2 regions of the Kurthia sp. FSL E2-0154 genome follow, and region 2 is predicted to be linked to the other one. Evidence: riboswitches for the same ligand, from Rfam matches in the RefSeq annotation. Region 2 holds a riboswitch; the other holds the start of a gene.
What was found. Region 2 has a riboswitch for lysine ahead of MHB75_RS12555 (transporter substrate-binding domain-containing protein). Riboswitches for the same ligand answer to the same signal wherever they lie in the genome.

Region 1 (7,737 bases), 240 kb from region 2:
GTCGGTTCCACATCTGCCTCTGTTAATTTAACCATTTTCGTTTTGTTTTTGATTTTATAACCGAACCACAGTAAGAAGAAAATTGGTAAACCAATATAAGAAACAAGTAGTTCATACCAACTAAATTGCCCATCTTCAAATGCAAAATAACTTTGTCCGAAGACAACTAATGCACACAAGATGAATGCGAATAATGGACCAAATGGGAAAAATCTTGATTTATATGGTAATACTTCATCTAAGTTCTTCCCTTGCGCAATCAGTGCTTTTCGGAAACGATAGTGACTGGCTGCAATACCTAGCCATGCGATAAAACCACACATACCAGAAGCACTTAATAGCCAAATATATACTTGTTCACCGAAAATAGATGTTAAGAATGATAAACTTGCAACGATGACTGTTGCAATCAATGCTGCAAATGGTACACCGCGACGGTTTAACTTTTTAAAAATCTTTGGTGCTTTACCTTCCATCGCTAAATCCCAAAGCATACGAGATGAAGCATATAATCCAGAGTTACCAGCAGATAAAATAGCTGTTAAAACAACTGCATTCATAATCGAAGCTGCAAAAGCAATACCTGCATTTTCGAATACAAGCGTAAACGGACTTGTCGTAACCGTCTCTCCATCATTGATTAGACGACTATCTGTATAAGGAATTAATAAGCCAATCGCTAAAATGGCTAAGATATAGAATAATAAAATACGCCAAAAGATTTGCTTCACTGCTTTTGGAATCGATTTGCCTGGATCTTTTGTTTCACCAGCTGTAATACCGATTAACTCTGTTCCTTGGAATGAGAATCCTGCTGCTAAGAAAATACCGAGTGTCGCAAAGAATCCACCGTGGAATGGACCATCACCTGCAAAGAAATTCGTAAAACCAACAGGTGCTTTACCTCCTAAGATACCAAAAATCATTAAAATACTAACGATTAAGAAGATAATAATTGTAGCTACTTTAATAAATGCGAACCAATATTCACTTTCACCAAAACTTTTCACCGATAAGTAGTTTAACAAGAAGATAATAGCTAAGAATGATACACTCCAAATCCATGACGCTGTATCAGGGAACCAATATTTCATAACGATTGAAACAGCTGCAATTTCAGCTGCGATTGTAATTGCCCAGTTATACCAATAGTTCCATCCTAATGCAAATCCAAGTGCTGGATCGATAAACTTTGTTGCATACGTACTAAACGAACCTGAAACAGGCATATACGCTGCCATCTCTCCTAAACTTGTCATTAAGAAAAATACCATAATCCCGATTAAACCATATGCTAATAGCGCTCCACCTGGTCCAGCCTGTGCGATTGAGTTACCACTTGCAAGTAGTAAACCTGTCCCAATCGTACCGCCGAGTGAAATCATCATAATGTGACGACTTTTTAGTCCTCTTTTTAGAGTTGTAGGCGCTTCTTGACTTGCTTTTGTACGACTCATTTCATTTCCTCTTTCCTTTTATTGCAGGGAATATGTTAGTTGAGGTGTTCGTAAGTGATTATTTCCTGGAAAATAAAAATACCATCTCAAGCAATCTTGGATGGTTGTAATCACACAATGACACTCATCAACCTTGAAAAAGATAGCTCAACACACCCTCACAGATGTGACAGTTCTGCACCTATTAAGCGACAGCCCCAGCAGTTGATTGTAAAAGCAACCCACCACTTCGGCAAAAAATCCTTTCATATAATGTCACCAATGCTTTTACATCTCGATTATACTACTTTTATTTTTTGCGACCTCTACCTCATCGAACGGATGAGGCATTGCAATATTTATATTATTTCTACTATTATCTTAATATATTCTACAGACGAATTCAAGACATAAAAACTCTCAACTATTATACAATTAAGACTTTCGTGAAACGAATTTATTATTGAATAGGTAGGGGCATAATGTTACGATAAATCAAATTATATATAGGAGGAAAGTTATGTCACCTACAGAAAACGTTGCTTCAAAAAAACTAAAATGGACTTCAACAACATGGCTTCTTGTACTTGGAATCGTCTTCATTGCATTAACACTTCGCTCTCCCCTAACGTCTGTTGGCCCCGTAATCGAAGATATTCGAAACTCATTACATATTTCAAATGTAGTAGCTGGCTTTATTATAACCATTCCTCTACTTGCATTTGCTGTCGTGTCACCAATCGTACCGAAAATATCGCGTAGAATTACGGTTGAACGCTCTCTATTCTTATCAATGATTATCTTAGTCGTGGGTATGGCACTTCGTTCAAGTGGCGTGACGTCGTTATTATTTATCGGTACTACCTTAATTGGAATCGGAATTGCATTTGGCAATGTACTATTACCTAGTTTAATCAAACTTAAATTTCCATTCCAAGTAGGTTTACTTACAGCAATCTATACAGTCGCAATGAACTCATCTGCTAGTATTGCTGCTGGTGTGAGTTATCCGTTATCAACATTGTCATTCGGTTGGCAAGGTTCTTTAGGTGTGTGGATTATTTTAGCAATTGCTGCTGTTTTCATCTGGTTTCCACAAACACGAAATATCTCTAAAGAAGAAATTGCACCGACTACTGCTCAAAAAGAAAAGAAACAAATGTGGCGCTATCCACTCGCATGGGTCATTATGATTTCGATGGGTTTCCAATCGATGATTTTCTATACAACTGCGGCATGGGTACCAGAAATGTTTAAAGAACAAGGTATGACAGCTGCTCAAGCTGGATTAATGTTCTCCATCATGCAAGTATCCCAAATTCCAATGACCTTTATCACACCGATTTTAGCCGGTCGTCTAAAAGACCAACGTCCTGTTGTTGCGCTATTTGCAGTCTTTTACATCATTGGATTTGCTGGATTAATCATGGGCTGGACAGATTATTCTGTTGTCTGGATGATTCTATTAGGCGCTGCAGGCGGTGCTTCATTTAGTATGTGTATGATGTTCTTCTCACTTCGTTCACGCGACTCATTCGAAGCAGCAGACTTATCTGGTTTCGCTCAATCACTTGGCTACTTAATCGCCGCTGTTGGGCCTGTACTCTATGGTTTCATTCACGATGTTTACCACAGTTACGATGCAGCAAATATTATGTATATTTTCGTTGTCGCAATCTCTTTAACTGCAAGCTTCATTGCAGCGAAAGATCGTTACGTGACAAATGACTAACTAAAAAAAGCTAGGATTTATGTATGAAATATACATAGCTCCTAGCCTTTTTATATTTAAGCTTCTTTTTTAACAAACGTCCAGTAATAGAATGGAATGCTACATAGCGTAATCGCCGCAATAATATGAAATACACCCATTTGAAATTGAATTAATAGCCATCCACCGAGAATTGGTCCTACAAAGCTACCAATATTTTTAAGCTGTGACGCACCGAGATACGTCGCTTTCCGGTCCTCTGGTGCAATCTCCTCAATGACGGCATTCATCATCGGGAATGCGAAAATCTCACCTATTGTAAAGAGAATCATCGCAATAATAAACATCGTCCAGCTCTCTGAAATATTAAATAATACAAAACCGATCGCAAAAAATACAATCCCTAAAATTAATGTTCGAATCGTTGAAATTCTTTCGCTAATCATACTCAGCGGTAACTGTAGAATGAGTACCGCAATCGCATTAACCGCAATTAGTACAGAATACAGTTTTACACCATCATCTAATGTCGCATTGACAAACTGTGGAAGTGTCGAATCAAACTGTGAGTAACCTACAGAAACTAAAATGCCTCCTGCAAGTAATAATAATAATTTTCGATCGGTGAAAACCACTTGAAATACAGCCGTAATACTTTTCGTTGTTTTGATTGTCGCTTGTGTCGCATATTTCTTCAAAATAAATACTAGTGCAAAACCATACAACGCGTACATAGCCGCTGTAATAATGAATGGAATTTGTGGGTTGGATAGCGCTGCTAACCAAACACCTACTAATGGTCCGATTACTGCTGCGATATTAATCGCTGTATAACGTACAGAAAATAAGCGACGGCGTTTTTCAGGCGTCGTATAATCCACCATCAATGCCTGTGTTGCAGGTTCAAAAAATGAACGACAAAGTCCATTCAATGCACTCAAAAATCCAAAAATCACGATAGATGTTGAAAGTGCAAAGCCTAAAAAAACAAGTGTCCAGCAAAAAACAGATAATAAAATAATAAGTTTTCGACCAAATCGATCGGTTAAATAACCTCCAAAAAAACCTCCAACCGTTGCAAGTAATGGCGCAAGACCGATGATTATACCAATTGTCACAGGTTCTGCATGTAACTCACTATGTAAGTAAAGCGCAAGAAATGGAATTGTCATAAAACTTGCGATACGGGTGAAGATTGTTCCTAATAAGATATTCCAAACGACGGGGTGAAAATATTGTATGACTTTCAAAATATCCCCTCCTCTATTATTTCAATAGTATATAAAGGAATAAAATGAAAATCTATCATTATTTCGACTGACAAAATATTTCTACGTGAAAATAAAAAGCCCGAAGTAGAAATTGCCTACTTATCGGACTTTTTATTTATTCATGATTTTGCATAATACGTGCTAAAATTTGTTTTTCTAGCTTTGTTAATTGTTCATCATCAAAACCACGTGGTCTTTTAGCATCGTTACGAATATCTAATGCAACAACACCATCTTCTATGAGAATAATGCGATCGCCTAATTTTACAGCTTCTTGTACATCATGTGTCACCAACATTGCTGTAAAGCCTTTTTCTAACCACAATTGTTCAATTAAATTTTGCATATCTAAACGTGTTAATGCATCTAGTGCACTTAACGGTTCATCAAACAATAATAAGTCTGGGTTATTTACTAAAGCTCGTGCTAATGCCACACGCTGTTGTTGACCACCTGAAAGATTAGAAGGCCATTGATCTTTAAAATCACTTAAACCTACTTGTTCTAATGTATGCGCTGCTTTTGTTTCCCAGTCTCCTGCTAAGCCAATCCCTACATTTTGAATTACTTTTTTCCAAGGTAATAAACGCGAATCTTGATACATCATTCGAACATTCGTTTTTGCTTCTTTAGGAGATAGGCCATCAAATTGAATTGTGCCAGAACTAGGTTGATCCAATCCAGCTGTCAAACGTAATAATGTACTTTTACCACTACCACTTTTACCGACAATTACTAGAAATTCGCCTCTTTCAATTGTGAGAGAAATTTCTTTTAAGACGGTTTTTTCACCAAATTTTTTCACGACTTGTTGTAGTGTGATTTCTACACCACTTTTTGATTTAACAGGTGTTATTGGACGAGCTGTGACGACCATGTATCTTCCTCCTTTTTAATAAGCCTTATGCCAACGCAAAGCCTTTTTTTCGCCAAATCTTGCTAATAAATCTGCTAATTTACCAAATAACGCATATAAAATAATCGTAATAATGATTATATCTGATTGCATAAATTGTTGAGCTGTTGTTGCTAGATAGCCAACTCCTCTTGTCGTTGCAATTGTTTCAGCTACAATCAATGTCATCCACATCACACCTAATGAATAACGTAAACCAACGAAAATAGATGGTAATGCACCTGGCAGTAATATCTCTTTAAATAATTTAAAGCCTTTTAATCCATACATTCTTCCCATCTCAATATAACCAGGATCAATATTTCGGATACCATGTAATGTATTAATATAGATTGGGAACATCACACCGATAGCTACCAAGAAAATTTTTGCTCCTTCATCAATACCAAACCAAATAATAACAAGTGGTACAAGTGCTAGATTCGGTACATTTCGAACCATTTGCAACGATGTATCTGTAAAAAGAAAGGAAAATTTTGAAAGTCCATTGGTAATACCTAAAATAAAACCAACTCCCCCGCCAATCAGTAAACCAATAAATGCTCTACCAAGACTTCCTTCTAAGTGATATAGTAAGTCTCCTGAAATAACTAATTGATAAAAGCTTTTCAGTACTGTTAAAGGAGCAGGAACCAGTTGTGTCGAGACAATTTGAAACTGTGTTACTAATTGCCATGCCCCAACAAATGCGATAGGGATTAGCCAAGGTATAATGCTCCACTTCTTTTCTTTCATTTGCCTCACTCCTTATTTGGTATCTTTGACACGTTCAGAAACATTAATTTTTTGTGGAATTAATCCTACTTTTGTATAGTAGTCTGCTTGCGCCTGTTGTGTTTTAATAATTTTTTCATCTAAACGATCTAAACCATAAGTACGGCGATCAATCGCACGCTTAATCACTTTTTCATTAATTCCTAAAGCTTTTGAAACTAACTTAACAACTTCAGGCTTATTTTTATTTGCCCACTCATCTGATTCAGCAATCGAATCTAAAATCACTTCAACTAATTCTGGGTGTTGCTGATTAAATTTTTCGTTTGCATAATAGAATGTACGATTCGGGTAGTCATAGTCTTTCCCTTCTGTTAAATTAACAGTATCTAAATCTGTTTCAGCTCCTGCAAAGAAAGGATCATACGTGCCAAGCGCATCAATTGCTTTCGTTTCAAAAGCTGTTCTTAATTGAGAAGCATCTTGTAGATAAACCCATTCAATATCATCGACTTTTAACCCAGCATCTTCCACTGCTAACATTGCTAGATAGTGATGATTTCCACCTTTTAATACACCTACTTTTTTACCTTTTAATTCTTTAATATTTTTAATGCCTGAATCTTTTAAAACCAGTAATCCAATACCCTCTGGATTTGGTTTATCTGCTCCTACATATACGAAAGGTTTGTTACCCGCTTGCGCTGTAATACCTGAACCATCAGCAGCATGACCAAAATCGATATTCCCTGTAAATAACCCTTCCAGTAAAGTTCCACCATGTGAAAATTCACGCCATTCTACTTTGTAACCTTTCTCTTTCAAGTTCTTTTCTAAATAGCCACTCTCTTTTAAAATGTTAATTGTATTTCCCTTTTGATAACCTATTTTCACAACTTTATCGCTATCTGCTGCAGCATCCGTATCTTTAGATTTTGAACCACATGCTGTGAGAACAAGTAATACAAGTGTAATGACTGTTAATAAAGTTAATTTTGTTTTCTTCATAAAAATCCCCTTTTCTTATAAAAATACTTGGTTTTAATATCTACTTTTTTAATAAATAACGGCCATTATGTGCTTCAAATAATTTTTCTTCATTGAATCCTTTTAAATTAATTTGAAAAGGTACTTCACCTTTTGTTAGCAATGTATTTTTAATGACACCTTCACCTACAGGTTCTGCGAAATACAATTCTCCTCCATTTAGAGGAATCGTTACAATCTTGGCTTGAAGTGTCTGGTCTACATATGTTTTACCAACTGGTTGTTTGAAATAACCACCCCAGCGTTTAGCTGTTTCTTCTGCATTTTCCACTACAAATACGACGCCTTCTAATGCTGTATTCGGTAGTTGCTGACCAATTACTCCCTGCTGAATTTGTTCATTACGGCGTTCCTCATTTGATTGATTCCATTGAATAACAAAAGGAAGTGGCAACTTATTATTTTCTTCACCTATATAAAGTAATTGCCAATGAATTTCGCTACCATCTGGTCTTTTTCGAAACATTGCATCTGGCCCTGTAACGGTTAGACCTGCTTCTTTAAAATGTGCTGCTGCTTTTTGAATATCATCCGTACGAATTGCGAATCTTACAAGACTTTCTTCAAAATCTTGCTCAATAATTGTTTCCATCATACTATGACGTGCTGGATTACTCTTACGTACAAGTTCTTCGTCATATA
Region 2 (7,737 bases):
TGAAGGGAAAATTACATCATTAATTATTGATTTAGAAGCCATTTTAGAAAATAATGATGTATCTTTAGATGAATATGAAGAACTATCAGCTGAAGATTTAAAAGAGATTGCTCAAGATTTTGTAGATGAATATGGTCAAAAGAATTTACAGTTAACTTCTTTTTCTGAGTGGGGCGATCAGACGTTTTTACTAACGTTTGAGGCAATGGATGTGCAGTATCAAATCCCACTACCTGATTCAGGTGCAACAATTGAGATGAATAAACAAGGTTTTGTATTATCCGCAACATTCAATCAATCTTATTATCAATTAACACATCCGAAACTTACAGTCGATGCAGATGTGGCATTGATGATTTATAAAAATAGAATGTTAGTTGAATTAGCTGCTTTCCAACAAGAAGATGAAATTCGATTAATGTACTACCCTAAAAATTTAAATGAAGTAGTTGGCGCAAACGGAGATATTATTTCATTAAATCAATTTTTAGAAAATGGTCCTGTTGAATTAGAAAAAGTTCCACCTGTTATGGAAATGTATGATGAAGCAATTTTGTTAGGTATTACACCGGATATGAATAAAGTTGAAGAAGAAAATACAGTTACATATGAACAATCTGACCAACATTATGTTAAATTCGATATGTCTGATGAACATCAATTGATTATTGATTCTACTCTGCCATTCAAAGAAGGGGACGAATACACACTAGATGAACTTCGTAAACGTGCAATTGCCTTTTTAGAATCCAAAGTAGGAAATGTGTCTGAACATTATTTATTAGAAGATGCATTCGTTGAAGAAGATTTAGAAGATGATGAAGATGATGAGTTAACAGAAGAGGAAATTGAGATGTTAAAAGCTCTATCAGCAGAAGATGGTGAGTATGAAGAGGAAGATGACGAAGATGATTCTTATGCTTTCGAACCATTTGTGACTTTTACATTCCACCGTTACATTAATGGCATTCCACTAAGTGAATATACAGCAAATATTGATATGGGTATTTATTCAGGTCGTGTAACAGATGCAGTGATTCCAATGTTAAAAGAAGAGCATATTGAGAATATGTCAATGGAACCGACAATTACATTAGAAGAAGCAAATGAAATTTATAAAGACTCCATTAAGATGGAATTAGCACGTGTTCCATATGAAGATGAAGAATTTACAAAATATGAATTATGCTATGTTGTAAAAGAAAAAGAAGTGGGACAACGCATTGAGAGAATTGATGCAGAGAATGGAAATATTTTTTATTATGATCAATTAGATGATATTGAATACGAAGAATAAATACATAAATTTTTATTTTTAAATAAAAAATTTATATTTTTCTTTTTTTCAGTATATTGACATAAAATAGTCTATAAAGTAGACTATTGTTAATTATAACAAACGAATATGACCTCACATTGACACAATTGTGAGGTAGAGGCGCGATATTTATTAGTAAGTAGCGGAGTACGAGAATACAAAGATGCTACTTAGAAGGAGATGTCGCCGAAGTGTATGGTGGGTTCTCAACATCATATGCTGGGTCTGCAATTAATAGTTGCAGGACTGTCTTACTTTTTTTACCCGAATAAAGTAAGTTGAGCTATCTCAATTGGGCAATGATGAGGATTTTTAGAAGGACTATACCAAAAGGTCTGGAGAAGTATCTCATCCACCTTTTGTTATAGTCCTTTTCGTTTTCACAATGGGAACATATTTAAAGGAGAGGTACAAATGAAAAAATCATGGGGAATATTTACAGCACTATTACTTGTGCTTGTCTTTGCATTAGCAGGATGTAGCTCGGAAGATTCGAAAAAATCGGAATCTTCAGGCGATAAAGAGAAAGAAAAATTTACAGTCGGTATGGAGGCGGGATATGCACCATTCAACTGGACACAAAAAGATGACGCTAACGGCGCTGTAAAAATCGAAGGTAATGCAGAATATGCGGGCGGTTATGATGTACAAATTGCTAAAAAAATCGCAGATAGCTTAGATCGTGAATTAGTGATTGTAAAAACAGAGTGGGATGGTTTAATTCCGGCACTTATTTCAGGGAAAATTGATGCAGTAATTGCAGGGATGTCACCAACAGAGGAACGTAAAAAAACAATTGATTTCTCAGATATTTACTACACTTCAAATCTTGTAATGGTCGTGAAAAAAGGCGGTAAATACGACAATGCTACATCAATTCAAGATTTCAAAGGTGCAAAAGTAACAGGTCAGTTAAATACGTCACACTATACAGTAATTGACCAAATTAATGGTGTACAAAAACAACCTGCTTCAGATAATTTCTCAGCAATGCGTGTAGCACTCGAATCAGGAAAAATTGATGCATACGTATCAGAACGTCCAGAAGGTTTATCAGCTTCAGCAGCAAATGATAAATTTAAAATGATTGAGTTCAAAGACGGTTCAGGTTTCAAAGCTGATAAAGCGGAATTCTCAGTCGCAGTTGGTGTGAAAAAAGGTAGCGAATTAACAGAGCAAGTGAATAAAGCATTAGCAAGTATTTCAGAAGACGAGCGTCAAAAGATTATGGAAACAGAGATTAAAAACCAACCAGCAGCAAAATAGAACGTACGTGGCTACCGACTGTCTTGTTTAGTCGGTAGCTTGTATTTTATAAGGGGAGAGCGAAATGAGTCTAGAATGGCTATTTGAAATTGCTAAAGATAATTGGCAAATGTTTTTACGTGGCGCAGGAATGACGATGTTTATTGCCACCGTCAGTACCATTCTGGGGGCGATTATCGGTTTATTAATTGGGGTAATTGATACGATTCCGAAAACAAAATCAGCATTTAAAATGATTGTATTAAAAGTCATTCGTGTCATCTTACGTGTCTATGTAGAGTTCTTCCGTGGTACACCAATGATGGTACAAGCGATGGTCGTATTCTACGGATTCCCATTGATTATGCAGTCAATTAAAGAATCAATCGGAACTGATTTTGGTGTCACAGGTGATATGAATCGTACAGTTGCGGCAGTATTAGTTGTATCCCTGAATACAGGGGCTTACATGGCAGAAATTGTCCGTGGTGGTATTGTCAGCGTAGATAAAGGACAATTCGAAGCGGCACAAGCAATTGGTATGAATCACTGGAAAACGATGATGCATGTCGTATTACCACAAGTTTTACGCAATATTTTACCAGCTACAGGTAACCAATTCGTTATGAATATTAAAGATACATCTGTATTAAATGTAATCGGTGTAACCGAGTTATACTTCGTCACAAAGTCAATTGCAGGTGCGAACTTTAGATACTTTGAATCATTCTTCGTAGCATGTTTAATCTATCTAGTCTTAACGATTGTTGTGACACAGATTCTACGATTCTTTGAACGTAAATTAGGTGGCACAGCCAACTATCAAATGTTAGATATTCCGCAGCCTAGAAGAGCTGAAGGACCAATGAAGTAGGGAGGTAATTTACATTGAGCACAGTCATTAATATTAAAAATTTAAGTAAATCCTTCGGGTCACATGAAGTCTTGAAGGACATTAACTTTTCAGTTGAAAAAGGAGAAGTTGTGACCGTAATTGGTTCTTCAGGTTCAGGTAAATCTACTTTATTACGTTGTTTAAATTTACTTGAAACACCAGATGGTGGTGAAGTGAATTATGAAGGTCAAAATGTATTAACACATATGGAAGATGTGAATGAGTACCGAACAAAGTTAGGCATGGTGTTCCAACAGTTTAATTTATTTAATAACTGCAATGTTTTACAGAACTGCACATTGGGACAGATTAAAGTATTAAAGCGTTCAAAACAACAGGCAGAAGAAATTGCGAAAGAATATCTAGATATCGTGGGGATGGGCAGATATATTAACGCAAGACCAGCTCAATTATCGGGTGGTCAAAAACAGCGCGTGGCGATTGCGAGAGCATTATCTATGAAGCCGACTGCATTATTATTTGATGAACCAACTTCAGCACTTGATCCAGAGATGGTCGGTGAAGTATTAAAAGTCATGAAAAAATTAGCAGAAGCAGGTTCAACAATGATTATCGTAACGCATGAAATGGAATTTGCGCGTGAAGTATCGGATCGTATTGTTTTCATGGATCAAGGTGTGATTGTTGAAGACGGAACGCCAGATGAAGTATTTAATCATCCAAAACATGAACGAACAAAAGCCTTTTTACAACGTACGTTTAAAAACTGAGGGTAGTATTTTATTATAATTAAGAAAGAATTGTGCTAAATCAGCATGATTCTTTTTTATTTTAAAATTGTAAAACCTTGCTCTATCAAGGATATCATCACTTTTTATACAAAATACTTTCATAAAAGACATAAATTGTTGTTTAGGAAATGGCAAATTAGTCAAAAATATTAACACATCCTAAAACAACTTAGAAAGTGGTGAGTGCGATTTTAGTAAATAAAAAATATGTTCGATTGTATATTAGTTTATTACTATTATGTTTTCTTATGATTCCTTCTTTCTCTATGGAAGGTAATCCACAAGCAAAAAAAGAACAACTGCTTATTTATGTGAATCAAGCAACGACCATGTATAAAAGTAAAGGAAAAGAAAATATAAATCGAAATTATCGCCAAGTATTTATAAGCAATATAGTAAGTCTGGTAGCTGGGTTAAGGTGAAAAATAGTAAGACACAAAAATATGTATGGATTAAAAATGTAAAAAGCCTTTCGAAATTACCTACTAAGACGAATGCAACAATGGAAAAAGAAATTGTGACATTAGTAAATAAAGAACGTAAAAAACGTGGAATTTCCTCTCTAAAAGTAGATACATCATTAAAAGAATACACACATTTTAGAAGTAATGATATGGCAATGGTAAATTATTTTGGTCATAGCAGTCCAAAATATGGACGCTGGGCAAATTTTCTTTATACAGGGGAATATAAATTTTCATTTGCAGGTGAGAATCTAGCGGCGGGGTACATGACTGCGAAAGATTTTATACAAGGATGGATGGATTCACCAGGCCATAAAGCAAATATGTTAAATCCTCGATTTGAAAAGATTAGCGTAACAGTAGTAAAAGGTACAAAAAATAGTGACTAGCCTACCTATGCTACACAATGGTTTGCTAAATAAATTGAACAGGATGGGACATAAGTGTGAAAAACTGGAATCATGCTGTAGCATGGTTCCAGTTTTTCGTTGCGAACGCTAAAAAATAAAAGTTAAATGTTTTGTCCAGCCGGTTTTGTTTTATGAAATAGTAGAGAATTATAAAGAGGCAGTGGTAAACTGAAGAAACAATGGGGATAAAGGAGAGACTAATGAATAAAAGAGTTAATCAGATATTTCGTTTTGAGTGGGTCTGGATTATATTAATAGCTGTATTTACAGCAATCAGTAGTGAAATTAAACTCTCTCCATTTAGTGGCGAAAATTTCCGTTTTGGCATGGGGAGTATTGTATTTTTTTTAATGTTACTTATTCGTATGCCAAAGCGTTACATACTAACGGGTATAGTTACAGCGTGTATTGTTGTTGGATTTCGTATATGTTTTCCATTAGAACAAGTGCCGAACATAACAATTTATAATCGATTCATTGAACATTATCCAGCAGGTGCTTATTATTTCGTATATATAATAGGTTTTCATTTTTTAAAGCTTAAAAATTTTATTGGACAACCTTTAAAATTAGGTTTTTTAGCAACATTTTTAGAAATACTAAGTAATAGTATCGAGCATCTATTACGTATTTTAACAACGGATGGTTTAACGAGTAGTTTACAAGAATGGTTACTACTCGCAGCAGTTGCTGTATTTCGTAGTTTCTTTGTTGTGGGATTATACAGCTCTGTCTTGTTATCTGAACAGAAAAAAAGATTGGAAGATGAGTTCGCGGTAGGGTCAGGTTTATATATTGAAACACTTTATTTACAAAAATCCATGAACCATATTGAGCAAATCATGGCAGATAGTTATGATTTATATCGTGTATTAAAAAAAAGCGAACAAAGAGAGTTTAGCCAAAAAGCTTTGCACATTTCTCAAGAAATTCATGAAGTTAAAAAAGATTCACAGCGTATTTATTCGGGCTTATCTGCAATTACACGATCACGTGATTATACACATTATGATTTATCCGAAGTAATAGAAGTAGCTATAGAAGGAAATCGTAAATATGCTCAACATTTAGAGAAAGAAATTACAATTTATACAACTGTGAATGTGAATTTTATTGTAAAAGAGCAAATGCTTTTTTTAGCGATTATTAATAATGTACTTGCGAATGCAATCGAAGCAATTAAGAAAAAAGGAAGCATCTCATTCATTATTAATGAATTAAACGATTCAATTTATATACAAGTAAGAGATTCAGGTAAAGGTATTTCAGAAGAAGATTTGCAATTAATTTATGAGCCTGGTTTTACAACTAAATTTAATGACAAAGGTGTCGCGGCAACAGGAATCGGTTTATCGCATGTTCAAGAGGCGATTCGTTTATTAGAAGGAGAGCTTCGTGTGCAATCGGTTATAGGAAAAGGTACAACATTTACAATTAAAATACCAAGGAGCAAAATTGAGCAGAGGGGCGAATAATAATGCGTTATTTTATAGTAGATGATGATGCGGCAAGTCGCCGTATGTTAAAAACGATTATTTTAGAAGAAGAAATGGGTGTAATCGTCGGTGAGGCAGATAGCGGTGAGTCGGCTATTCAAAAAATTATCGCAAGTGATCCAGATGTTGTATTAATAGACTTACTAATGCCACATTTAGATGGAATCGAAACAATTGATGAATTGCAAAAGCACGGATTCAAAGGAACGTTCATTATGTTATCTCAAGTTGTAAATAAAGAGATGGTGGGAGAGGCATATGAAAAAGGTGTCGAATTTTTTATTCATAAGCCCATTAATCGTATTGAAGTGCATAGTATTTTAAAGAGAACGAGTGAGAATTTAATTTTGAAACAATCGCTTATGACGATTCGTAAATCAATCATGAACTTTGAAGAAAGTACGAATACAGAAAATTATCGTAATTTAAAAGATATCGCACTTTCTATTTTGAACGACATGGGGATTGTTGGTGAGGTAGGAACAGATGATATTGTGAATATGCTGACGTATTTAGCTGAACAGGAAGAACATTCGATGCAACTACCACCGCTTAAAGAGTTATATGAAGCAGTAGCACGTAAAACAAAAATTGATCCACTTGAGATTCTAAAAGAGAGTAAAGCTATTGAACAACGTATTCGTCGTACAGTCGGTGCAGCAATGAATAATATTGCGACATTAGGTGTAGTAGACTATACAAATCCAGAATTTGAATATTATGCGCCACGTTATTTTGAATTCTCAGAGATTCGTACAGTGATGAAGGCGATTCAAGATGAAACAACACCTAAAAAGGTGAAGATTAATGTGAAAAAGTTCTTACAAGTACTCTATATCGAATCAAATGAAAAATTTAACAATAATTCTAGTAAAATATAATTCAGAAATCGTTTTCATATCAAAACAGCATAATAGTTACTTCAATGATAAGGAAAATATATGTTTTTGAACTTTTTTTGAAAATTTTATCTAATTAAAATGTCGGATAATGTCGGAAAATTAAGGTCAACCATAGAATAAGATTATAGTTTTTAAAAATTCATGAAAAAAACTAATATAATCTGAGAGGTGACTCATTGATGAAGAAGTTTAAATTAGGTCTAGCATGGCAGATTTTAATCGGTCTTATTTTAGGTGTTATTGTCGGTGCTGTAT

Region 1: linked by a shared signal. The riboswitch ahead of MHB75_RS13785 (amino acid permease) and the one ahead of MHB75_RS12555 (transporter substrate-binding domain-containing protein) in region 2 are both predicted to bind lysine.

The regions. Positions count from the first base shown of each region.
Region 1 is NZ_JBBOPO010000001.1:2,747,450-2,755,186, reverse strand. It holds gene MHB75_RS13785 (amino acid permease) at 1-1,457, opposite strand, end outside; lysine riboswitch at 1,593-1,773, opposite strand; gene MHB75_RS13780 (CynX/NimT family MFS transporter) at 1,957-3,168, shown strand; gene MHB75_RS13775 (MDR family MFS transporter) at 3,225-4,397, opposite strand; gene MHB75_RS13770 (ATP-binding cassette domain-containing protein) at 4,534-5,295, opposite strand; gene MHB75_RS13765 (ABC transporter permease subunit) at 5,311-6,069, opposite strand; gene MHB75_RS13760 (aliphatic sulfonate ABC transporter substrate-binding protein) at 6,082-7,056, opposite strand; gene MHB75_RS13755 (VOC family protein) at 7,097-7,737, opposite strand, start outside.
Region 2 is NZ_JBBOPO010000001.1:2,511,382-2,519,118, reverse strand. It holds gene MHB75_RS12560 (hypothetical protein) at 1-1,297, shown strand, start outside; lysine riboswitch at 1,426-1,612, shown strand; gene MHB75_RS12555 (transporter substrate-binding domain-containing protein) at 1,733-2,584, shown strand; gene MHB75_RS12550 (amino acid ABC transporter permease) at 2,649-3,437, shown strand; gene MHB75_RS12545 (amino acid ABC transporter ATP-binding protein) at 3,452-4,189, shown strand; gene MHB75_RS12540 (CAP domain-containing protein) at 4,629-5,063, shown strand; gene MHB75_RS12535 (sensor histidine kinase) at 5,285-6,559, shown strand; gene MHB75_RS12530 (response regulator) at 6,562-7,461, shown strand; gene gltP (glutamate/aspartate:proton symporter GltP) at 7,662-7,737, shown strand, end outside.